Regions from separate parts of the Methylobacterium sp. E-025 genome, predicted to be linked through region 2. Evidence: predicted binding sites of a transcription regulator. Region 2 holds the regulator's gene; each other region holds the start of a gene.
The links. Region 2 encodes PhoB, which activates phosphate uptake and scavenging genes when phosphate is short. Its sites were predicted from a motif close to TGTCATNNANCTGTCAT; they were not measured.
Positions count from the first base shown of each region.

Region 1: the regulator PhoB is predicted to act here: its motif matches at 2,031-2,047, upstream of MKK64_RS15185 (DUF2794 domain-containing protein).
Region 3: the regulator PhoB is predicted to act here: its motif matches at 2,240-2,256, upstream of MKK64_RS12980 (ceramide glucosyltransferase).

Region 1 covers NZ_JAKSYR010000109.1:91,044-94,686, reverse strand. Annotated here, with positions in the region: gene MKK64_RS15195 (ABC transporter permease) at 1-304, shown strand, start outside; gene MKK64_RS15190 (Bax inhibitor-1/YccA family protein) at 578-1,345, shown strand; gene MKK64_RS15185 (DUF2794 domain-containing protein) at 1,631-2,005, opposite strand; gene bluB (5,6-dimethylbenzimidazole synthase) at 2,420-3,067, shown strand; gene MKK64_RS15175 (L,D-transpeptidase) at 3,241-3,643, shown strand, end outside.
Region 2 covers NZ_JAKSYR010000071.1:58,349-61,991, reverse strand. Annotated here, with positions in the region: gene MKK64_RS07670 (protein-disulfide reductase DsbD family protein) at 1-1,102, shown strand, start outside; gene phoB (phosphate regulon transcriptional regulator PhoB) at 1,311-2,012, opposite strand; gene phoU (phosphate signaling complex protein PhoU) at 2,193-2,906, opposite strand; gene pstB (phosphate ABC transporter ATP-binding protein PstB) at 2,939-3,643, opposite strand, start outside.
Region 3 covers NZ_JAKSYR010000102.1:159,376-163,018, reverse strand. Annotated here, with positions in the region: tRNA gene MKK64_RS12990 (tRNA-Leu) at 135-219, shown strand; gene MKK64_RS12985 (glutamine amidotransferase-related protein) at 226-918, opposite strand; gene MKK64_RS12980 (ceramide glucosyltransferase) at 983-2,176, opposite strand; gene MKK64_RS12975 (NAD(P)/FAD-dependent oxidoreductase) at 2,286-3,236, shown strand; gene MKK64_RS12970 (histone deacetylase) at 3,233-3,643, shown strand, end outside.

The sequences.
Region 1 (3,643 bases), on a different contig from region 2:
CCGGGCGCGGCTCTACGACGCCGTGGTGCTGAAAGTGCTCGGCGCGACCTGCGGACGGCTGCTGGCCGCCTACGGCCTCGAATACGGGGCGCTCGGCCTCGTCACCGCCCTGTTCGGGCTGCTCGCCGGCACGCTCGCCGGCTGGGTGATCGTCACCCGGGTGATGCGCCTCGACTTCGTCCTCGACCTGTCGGGGGCGCTGGCGGCGGCCGCGGCCGCGGTGGTGCTCGCCGTGGTGCTGGGGCTCGCCGGGACCTGGCGCATCCTCGGCCAGAAGCCGGCACCGTACCTGCGGCAGTCGTGACCCTTGCGTATCCCCCGCGTGAGCTTGCCGCGATCGTGAACGACGGCATCGGGAGCCGTCGGCGAAGTAGCAGCGAACTTTAATCCCAGACTTCGTGAACAAATTTCACCCGCGGGGATTCATCGAAAGCGCTTTTTCAAGCTCTGCCGGGCTCTTGTGCGGGGCGGCCGAAAGCAACATATTCCGACACGAGGCGCTCGATGGCGCCAGAGGTCCCCTGCGTGGGCCTCGTCTCAAACACCACGCACGAGCGAGCCTTCCGAGGTCACTCCCATGGCATTCGACAACTCTCCCTTCCGCTACGGCGCCCAGGCGCCGTCGCAGGCCGGCACCCAGGTCGCGTTCGACCAGGGCCTGCGGACCTTCATGCTCGGCGTCTACAACAACATGGTCGTCGGGCTCGGCATCTCCGGCCTCGTCGCGCTCGGCCTCAACATGGCCGCCACCACCGCGACCGCGACCGGCCGCCTGGCCCTGACCCCGTTCGGCCAGACGCTCTACAACAGCCCGCTCAAGTGGGTTCTGATGTTCGCCCCGCTCGCCTTCATCCTGGTCTTCTCGATGCGGATGGACCGGATGTCGGCCTCGTCGGCGCGGACGATGTTCTTCGCCTTCGCGGCGGTGATGGGCGCCTCGATGTCGACGCTGCTGCTGGTGTTCACCGGCGCCAGCGTGGTGCGGGTGTTCTTCATCACCTCGGCGACCTTCGGCGCGCTGAGCCTCTACGGCTACACCACCAAGCGCAGCCTTTCGGGGATGGGCTCGTTCTTGATGATGGGCCTGATCGGCATCATCATCGCCTCGATCGTCAACATCTTCCTGGCCTCGTCGGCGCTGCAGTTCGCCGTCTCGGTGCTCGGCGTGCTGATCTTCGCGGGGCTCACCGCCTACGACACCCAGAAGCTGAAGGAGATGTATCTCTCCAGCGGCTTCGACGGCGAAGCGGCGGCCAAGATGTCGGTCAACGGCGCGCTGACGCTGTACCTCGACTTCATCAACATGTTCCAGTTCCTGCTCTCGCTCCTCGGCGACCGCCGCTGAGCGAAGACGGACCCGACGAACGAAGAAGGCCCCGGCGGAAACGCCGGGGCCTTCTTCGTTCTGGGGAGCTACGCTTACGCTGCGCCACTTCCCCCAGCGGGCAATGTCCGCCCTGCGCAGCCCCGGGATGACGGGGGAGGGTCCGGAAAAGGAATCTGAAGATGTGCGAGGCCGATCGCCTGCTCGGGGGAAGGCTCCCCCGCGCCGCGATCCGAGCGCGCAGCGAGCGTACCATCGGCCAAGACGGCACCGGACGAAGGATCGCCGAGCAGAAATCCGAACGCTTCACACGGCCCGCAGGGGCTTCTCCAGCACCGCCAGCACGCGGGCGAGGTCGGTGCCGCGCTTGAGCACCACGCCGGTCGCGGCGACCACGGCGTAGGCGCCCTGGCGGCGCGCGAGCTTCGGGTCCTTCTCGATCCGGTAGAGCGGCATCTCGGAGGTGCGGCGGTAGATCGAGAACACCGCCTTGTCGCGGCGGAAGTCGAGGGCGTAGTCGCGCCACTCCCCCTCCGCGACCCGGCGGCCGTAGAGGTTGAAGATCGTGCGCAGCTCGTGCCGATCGAACGCGATCTGCGGGGCGGTGGATGGGCTCGGGAAGGGGACCACGCGGGCCGTCGAATCGTCTGTCCGGATCTCGCCGCTCGTCCGCTCGGTCATCGTTCCTCCGCCGTCGGCCTGCCGCCGTCGTCTTGCCGTCAGCCGCTGAGGATGGGCCTCGGGTGGCCGGCCCGCAAGAGTCCCGCGGCGGCGATCCGATTCGTTGCGGACGGGACACGCCCAAGAAACAAATGCCGCGCTTTCGCCCCGATCACGCCTTTCCCGAGCCGCGTTGCGGCGGGACAACGAAGGCCGAACCCTCGTCGGGTCGTGCCCGTCGACGCCCGAATCCCGAGCTCCCCAGCCCTCGGGCGTCACCGGATCCCACGACGCGACATCCCAGAGGTTTCGAGACCCAAGGACTTCAGGCCGCCCGCGAGGGCGGCCTTTTTTTGTGCCCGCCCGGCCCGTTCGATCTCCCCGGGGCCCACGGGCAGCGGGAAGGCGCAAAACCCGCTATGAGGCGGACCGACCATGACCGACCCCCGCCCGCCCCGCTTCGACGACGACTTCCGGCAGGCGCTCGACGACCTGTTCGCGTGGCGCCGCGACGTGCGCCGCTTCCGGCCCGACCCGGTGGACGAGGCCCTGCTCCGCCAGAGCCTGGCGGCGGCCCATCGCAGCCCCTCCGTCGGCAACAGCCAGCCGTGGCGCTTCGTGCGCGTCGCCGACCCCGAGCGCCGCGCCGGCGTGGTCGCGAGCTTCGAGAGCTGCAACGCCGATGCGGCCCTGCGCTACGCCGACGCCCGCCAGGCGCAGTATCGCGCCCTGAAGCTCGCGGGCCTGCGCGAGGCGCCGGTGCACCTGGCGGTCTTCTGCGACGAGGCGACCGAGGCGGGCCACGGCCTCGGTCGCGCGACCATGCCGGAGATGCTGCGCTACTCCGTGGTTGGCGCCGTGCAGACCTTCTGGCTCGCCGCCCGCGCCCGCGGCCTCGGCACCGGATGGGTCTCGATCCTCGAGCCGGCGCGCATCGCGGCGCTGCTGGACGTGCCGGGCAGCTGGCACCTCGTCGCCTACCTCTGCGTCGGCTGGCCCGTCGAGGAGCATGCCGACCCCGAGCTCGTCCGCCACGGCTGGCAGGCCCAGGACGCGACGGCGCTGGATCTGATCGAGCGGTAAAGCAGATCTTTCGACGGACGATCGCCTTTATCACGATCAAGCCCGGCGCTTTTTACCGTCTTCCCCGAAGACGGTGAGCAAGCCCGCAGTCGTCGCAGGATGAGCTGGAACGCCGAGCTTGGCCGTGGATTATTGCTGCAGCGAACGGTCACGCTCTGCAGGAAGATCCCAAGATGTCGGTCAGGAAGTACGTGTCCACGAGCCTCGGCGGCGCGCTGCTGGCCGGTCTCGTCGCGGGGGCGCCGGCCCTGGCACGCGAGGTGGTGCCGTTCTCGGACGGGGTGATGCCGGGCTCGGTGGTGATCAGCGTCTCGCAGCGCCGGCTCTACCTCGTGAACGGCGACGGAACCGCGATCCGATACCCCGTCGCGGTCGGCAAGCCGGGCAAGCAGTGGTTCGGCACCAAGTCGATCGACGGCAAGTACGTGCAGCCGGCGTGGTCGCCGCCGAGCGAGGTCAAGCGCGACAACCCGCGCCTGCCGAACCTGATCGTCGGCGGCTCGCCGCACAACCCGATGGGCGCCGCCGCGATGACGCTGTCGGGCGGCGAATACGCCATCCACGGCACCAACCGCC
Region 2 (3,643 bases):
GGGGGTGCTGGCGGCCTTCCTGGCGCTGGCCGCGCTGCTGATCGCCCTGAAGGCGGGCGGCGCCGGGATCGGCTGGGGCTTCCAGCTGCAATCGCCGACCGTGGTGGCGGCGCTGGCCTACCTGCTCTTCGCCATGGGCCTGAGCCTGTCGGGCATGCTTCACCTCGGCGGGCGGCTGTCCGGGCTCGGCGACGGGCTGACCCGGCGGGCCGGGCTCCAGGGCTCGTTCTTCACCGGCGTGCTCGCGACGGTCGTGGCGACGCCGTGCACCGCCCCGTTCATGGGCTCGGCCGTGGGCTTCGCGCTGACGCAGTCGACCGCTGCCGGCCTCGTCGTGTTCGCGAGCCTCGGCCTCGGCCTCGCCCTGCCCTTCCTGGCGCTCACCCTGTGGCCGCCGGCGCTGCGCGCGCTGCCCCGACCCGGCGCGTGGATGGACGTGCTGAAGCAGGCCCTCGCCTTCCCGATCTACGCCACGGTCGCCTGGCTGGTCTGGGTGCTGGCGCAGCAGGTCGGGCCGCAGGGCCTGCTCGCGGCGCTGATCGGGCTGGTGCTGATGGGCTTCGCCGCCTGGGCGTGGGAGCTCGGCCGCGACGCGCGGCTGGTCCGGGCGCAGCTCGCCCGCGGCCTCGCGGTGCTCGCCGTCGCCGGCGTGGCGGGGCTCGCCCTCACCCTCGATCACGACCGCGTCGCACCGGGGGCTCAGGCCCGGGCCGAGGGGATCGAGCCGTTCACGCAGGCCCGCCTCGACGCGCTGCTGGCGAGCGGCCGGCCGGTCTTCGTCGACATGACGGCGGCGTGGTGCATCACCTGCCAGGTCAACGAGCGCACCTCGCTCGGGACGGCGGCGGTCGGCGCGGCGATGCGCGCGCGCGACGTCACGTATCTCAAGGGCGACTGGACCAACCAGAACCCGGAGATCACCCGCCTGCTCGAGCGCCACGGCCGGAGCGGCGTGCCACTCTACCTGCTCTACGCGGGTGCCGGAGAGCCGACGGTGCTGCCGCAGATCCTCACCGAGGGGACGATGCTGAGCGCGCTGGACGCCGTGAAGGCGACGGGCCGCAGCGCGAAGCTCGACGGCGGGGGGACGAAGGTCCCCTGAAGCTTGGTAAAAATATAATTTTCGTAGGACTGAAATCACTTCAGTGTGCGCGACGGCTCCCTCTCCCATGGGGAAAGGGTTGGGGTGAGGGGCGTGACCGACCCGGATGACTCACGCCCCTCATCCTGTCCTTCTCCCCATGAAAGAAGGGACCCACGGCAGGTCGCGGATCGTTGCGATCGCTTGAGCCGTCCACCGAAAGCCGAACTCAATCCTCGCCCGAGAACGTCTCGTCGAAGGCGTACCCCGAGCCGCGGACGGTGCGGATCGGGTCGGTCTCGCCGGCGCGGTTCAGGGCCTTGCGCAGGCGGCCGACATGCACGTCGACGGTGCGCTCGTCGATGTAGACGTCGTGGCCCCATACGCCGTCGAGGAGCTGCTCGCGGGAATAGACCCGGCCGGGGCTCTGCATCAGGAACTCGAGCAGCTTGAACTCGGTCGGCCCGAGGTGGATCTCGCCGCCGGCCCGGCGCAGGCGATGGCTGTCGCGGTCGAGCTCGATGTCGCCGGCTTCCAGCAGGTTCGCGACGTGGCTGGGCTTGGCGCGCCGCAGCAGCGCGCGGACGCGCGCCAGCAGTTCCGGCACGGAGAACGGCTTGACGATGTAGTCGTCGGCCCCCGTCCCGAGGCCGCGGATGCGGTCGCCCTCCTCGCCGCGGGCGGTAAGCATGATGACCGGCAGGGACACCGTCTCGCGCCGCGCCCGCACCCGGCGGCACAGCTCGATTCCCGAGAGCCCCGGCAGCATCCAGTCCAGCAGGATCAGGTCGGGCACCTGCTCCTGCAGGCGCAGCTCGGCCTCGTCGCCGCGGGCGGCGGAATCGACCTCGAAGCCCTCGGCTTCGAGGTTGTAGCGCAGGAGGGTGGTCAGCGCCTCCTCGTCCTCGACGATCAGGATCCGCGTACGCATGCAGGGCACTCCCGGGCGGACCGCCCGACTTTCTCATCCATCGCCACGGACCTCCCTCCCCCTGAAGCGGGTCGGGAGAGGGGAGCGCCGTATCCGGAGCGGTCGCTCCCCTCTCCCGACCCCCGCTCACGCGAGGCCCACCCTCCCCGCGCAGAGGAGGAGGGGAGGAGACGGCAGCCCTCAGGCGCCCGGTGCCACCGTCGCGTAGTTCGAGGCGTCGTTCTTCGGGCGGTCGCCCGCGAGGTTCTCGCCGGTGGACAGGTAGTGGATCGTCTCGGCGATGTTGGTGGTGTGGTCGCCGATGCGCTCGACGTTCTTGGCGCAGAACAGAAGATGCGTGCAGAACGAGATGTTGCGCGGGTCTTCCATCATGTAGGTCAGCAGCTCGCGGAACAGCGAGTTGTACAGCGCGTCGATCTCGCCGTCCCGCTCCCACACGTTGTGGGCCGCGTTGACGTCGCGGCTGGCATAGGCGTCGAGCACGTCCTTGAGCTGCTCCTGGACGAGGTCGCTCATGTGCTGCACGCCGAGCACGATCTTCTGGGCCTGGGCCTGGTCGCTGATCGCGACGACGCGCTTGGCGATGTTCTTGGCGAGGTCGCCGATGCGCTCGAGGTCGCCCGAGACGCGGATCGCCGAGATCGTCTCGCGCAGGTCGATCGCCATCGGCTGGCGCCGGGCGATGAGCAGCACCGCGCGCTCCTCGATCTCGCGCTGCAGCGTGTCGAGGCGCTTGTCGGCGACGATCACCGCCTGGGCGAGCTGGGTGTCGCGGCGGACGAGCGCGTCGGTCGCCTCGGTCATCATCTTCTCGGCGACGCCGCCCATCTCGGAGATCGAGCGGCGCAGGTCTTCGAGGTCGGTGTCGTAGGACGTGACGATGTGGCCGGGCATGGGCGTGGGTCCTCGAACGATCCGGGTGCGGCTCAGCCGAAGCGGCCGGTGATGTAGTCCTGGGTCTGGCGCACCGTCGGGTTCATGAAGATGCGGTTGGTCGGGCCGACCTCGATGACCTCGCCGAGATACATGAAGGCGGTGAACTGCGAGATGCGGGCCGCCTGCTGCATGTTGTGCGTCACGATGACGATCGTGAACTCGCTGCGCAGCTGCTCGATCAGCTCCTCGATGCGGCCGGTCGAGATCGGGTCGAGGGCCGAGGTCGGCTCGTCGAACAGGATCACCTCCGGGCTCTGGGCCACCGTGCGGGCGATGCACAGGCGCTGCTGCTGGCCGCCGGAGAGGCCCATGCCGGACTGCTTGAGCTTGTCCTTCACCTCGTCCCACAGCGCGGACTTGCGCAGGGCCGATTCGACGCGGCCGTCGAGCTCGGACTTCGGCAGCTTCTCGTAGAGCCGCAGGCCGAAGGCGACGTTGTCGTAGATCGACATCGGGAACGGCGTCGGCTTCTGGAACACCATGCCGATGCGCGAGCGCAGCTCGTTCAGGTCCACGCCGGAATCAAGGATGTTCTGGCCGTCGAGCAGCACCTGCCCCTCGGCGCGCTGCTCCGGGTACAGGCTGTAGATCCGGTTGAAGGTGCGCAGCAGGGTCGACTTCCCGCAGCCCGAGGGGCCGATCAGCGCGGTCACCTGCCGGTCGTGGAAGTCGAGGTTGATGTTCTTCAGGCTGTG
Region 3 (3,643 bases), on a different contig from region 2:
TCCTCGGGGCAGGGCGCCCTTTGAGCACAGCCGGCCCGACCGCACCAGCGTGCCGGCGATCCGCCGCACGCCGTGCGCGACCTCGGGAAAGGGCTTGGCCCGGCCACGGGACCTGTGCGAAAAGGCTCCCCGTCGCGGGTATGGTGGAACTGGTAGACGCGGGCGACTCAAAATCGCCAGCCGCAAGGCGTGGGGGTTCGATTCCCTCTACCCGCACCAACCTTCTCATTCCTGCTCCAGGAATCGTCGGATCCAGCCCGCCACCCGGTGCCGGTCGTCCGGTGCGTCGAGCGAGGCGAGCGCCGCTTGCGCCCGCTCCGGATCGTCCTGCGCATCGGCATGGCCGGCGATCAGGGCGCGGGTGTAGTCGGGCTCGAATTCCAGGTGGAACTGCACCGACAGCGCGGCGCGGTCCCGGTATTCCAGCATCGCGTAGGGCGTGAAGGCGCTCGCCGCGAGCACGCGGGTCGCGGGCGGGGCCACGACGACCTTATCCTGATGGAACGCCGCCACCGCGATCCGCGTCGCGTCGTCCATGAACGGCGCCCGCTCCGTCACCGCGTAGCCGTGCAGGCCGAGGGCGCGCCCCTTCTCCGAACGGATCGCGCGGCCGCCATAGGCCTCCGCCATCACCTGATGCCCGAAGCAGATGCCGACGAGGCGCTTCTCCGGCGGGAGCGCGCGCAGGGCCGCGATCAGCGGCGCGATCCACGGCAGCGGATCGTAGACGCCGGCCGCCGAGCCGGTGACGGCGTAGCCGTCGAACGCCTGCCAATCGGTGGGCATCCGTCCTGCGCGGACGTCGAAGATCGTGCTGTCGTGCGCCGGCCCGATCATCCGGGCCGTCATCGCGCCGTAGGAGGGGAAGCGGTCGAGCCGCGCCGGAGGCGATCCGGCTTCGAGGATGGCGATGCGCACGTGACCGACCGCTGCTGATGATCCGCGACCGGCATCGCGCCGTTCGCGCCGCGATGCAACCGGGTCAGGCGGGGCGCGCCGTCCGCCCGACCCGTCGCGGCCGGACGACGGGCTTGAGGCGGATGTCCATGGCGTTGCCGCGCCAGACGATCGCGCGATGGGTCCAGGCCGCGCACCAGACCAGCGGGATCAGCGCGTCGCGCAGAACGAAGGCGAGGAGCAGGCGGGGGGCGTGGAACCAGCCGGCGCGCGTCGCCAGCCGGAGCTCGGCGGCGTAGCCCAGAGCTGCGAGAGCGGCGAGGCCGGCCGCCGCCGTCCAGGTTCCGGCCAGGAGCCCTGCGAGCAGGAACGGCAGCAGCGTGCCGCTGGCGATCTCGGGCGCGAAGAACAGCGGGAACGTCACCCGGCGCAGGCGCGCCCAGCGGATCTGGCGGGACCAGACCTCGGACGCCCTGCGGCGCCCCAGCGGCTGCTCGAACGGCGCCGCGACGAGGTGGACGCGGCGGCCGGCCGCGCGCACCAGCTTCGTCGCCGCCGCGTCCTCGGCGATCTCGGCGGCCAGCGCCCGGATGCCGCCCTGCGCCTCGAGGAACGGGCGATGCCAGAGCATGCTCTTGCCCTGCGCGAAGCCGAGCCCCACCGCCTCGCCGGCATATTGCCAGCGCGCCTGGAGGGTGTTGAGGAAGGCGCACTCGACCGCGGCCCAGATCCCGTCTGGCCGCGCGCCGATCGGCGTCGAGCAGACGAGGCCGGTGTCGGCGCGCCACGCCGCCTGCATCCGCTGCAGGTAGTCCGCCGGCATCAGCACGTTCGAGTCGGCGATGACGATCCAATCGTGTCGCGCCGCCTCCCAGCCCCGCACGCAGTTGTTGAGCTTCGGGTTGTCGCTGATGCGCTCGTCGCCGATCAGGATGCGGGCCGGAACCTGCGGATGTGCCGCGACCAGGCGGCGGACCAGCGGCAGCACCGGATCGGCGGCATCGGCGATGCAGAACAGGATCTCGTAGGCCGGGTGGTCGAGCGCGAAGCCGCGGGCGAGGGTCTCCTCGCTGAAGGTCTCGAGGCCGCAGACCGGGCGCACCAGGGAGATCGGCGCGCCGGCGGGGAACGTGGTCTCGCCGGGCGAACGGCCGATCCGCCGACCCGCCACGATCAGGCTCGCGAGGTGGACGATCGTCAGGAGCGCGCACGGCGCGAGGGCGAGCGCGGTGCCGTCGAGGGCCGGTAAAGGTGCTGGCGAGACCCATGCGGCACGCATCTCCGAACCGGCCTGTCCCGCGGCGTGCGGCCGCGCCGGCGGACTGCCCCTAACAGGGTGCGCATTTCAGCCGTATGACAGCCTCGGGCGCACCCAGGGGAGCGAAGCTTTGGCCGAAGGCGGAACCGTCGCGATCCTCGGAGCCGGCATGGCGGGCGGCGCCGCCGCCCAACGCCTCGCCCAAGCCGGCATCGCCGTCCGCATCTTCGACAAGGGCCGCGGCATCGGCGGGCGCATGGCGACGCGGCGCACCGGGACGGGCCAGCGCTTCGACCACGGCGCGCAGTTCTTCCGCGCCAAGGGCGACGCGTTCCGCGCGCAGTGCGCAACCTGGATCGCGTCCGGCGTCGCTGCGCCCTGGGGCGAGGACGGCCGCACCGTCGGCCTGCCTGGCATGCCGGCGCCGGTCCGCGCCCTGCTCGACGGCTTTCCGGTCTCACTCGAGACCACGATCATCCGCATCGCGCGCTCGGAGGCCGGCTGGATGCTGACGGATGCGGACGGCGTCGCCAGCGGTCCCTTCGCCGCCGTTGGCCTGACCTTCCCGGCGCCGCAGGTCGTGGCGTTGATTGCAGCGAGCGGTCTCGTCCTGGCCGGGCCGGAGCGGGCGACCTACGCGCCGTGCTGGTCGCTGCTCCTCGACCTCGACGAGCACCCCGGCTTCTCGGAGGCGCATCTGGCGTTCGCCGACGGTCCGATCGCGCTGATCGTGCGCGAGGAGACCAAGCCAGGCCGCGCGGCCGGTCACGCCCTGGTGGTGCATGCCGCGCCGGACTGGTCCCGCACGCATCTGGAGGATCCGCGCGAGGCGGTCCGGGCCGCGCTGATCGGCGCGCTCGAAGCCCGTCTCGGCCGGGCGGTCCGCCCGGCCTACGTCGCCGTCCATCGCTGGCGCTACGCCATGGTCGAGACGGCGCTCGGCGAGCCCTGCCTCTATGATCCGGCGCAGTGGCTGGGCGCGGCCGGCGATTGGTGCCTCGGCCCGCGGATCGAGGCGGCCTTCGACAGCGGCCGGGCGCTGGGCGAGCGCATCGTCGCGGACCTGAAGGGCGCGCGGTGATCCCGCCTATCGTGTTCCACCCGGCCTACGAGGCGAGCCTGCCGGCCGGGCACCGGTTCCCGATGCGCAAGTACGGGCGGCTCGCCGAAGTCCTGACGGAGCGCGGGCTGGCGCCGCGCGGGTTCGTGACGCCGGAGCCGGCCTCGCCCGAGCTGCTGCGGTTCGCCCACGATGCGGCTTACGTCGAGGCCGTCCTCGCTCTTTCGGTCCCGCGGGCGATCGAGCGGGCGATCGGCCTGCCGGTGGACGCGAGCGTCGTCCGCCGCTCGCGCGCCTCGGTCGGCGGCACGCTGCTCGCGGCTCGCCTCGCCCTCGCGCAGGGTCTCGCCGGAAGCGCTGCAGGCGGGAGCCATCATGCCCGGCGCGAGCAGGGGGCGGGGTTCTGCGTCTTCAACGACGTCGCGGTC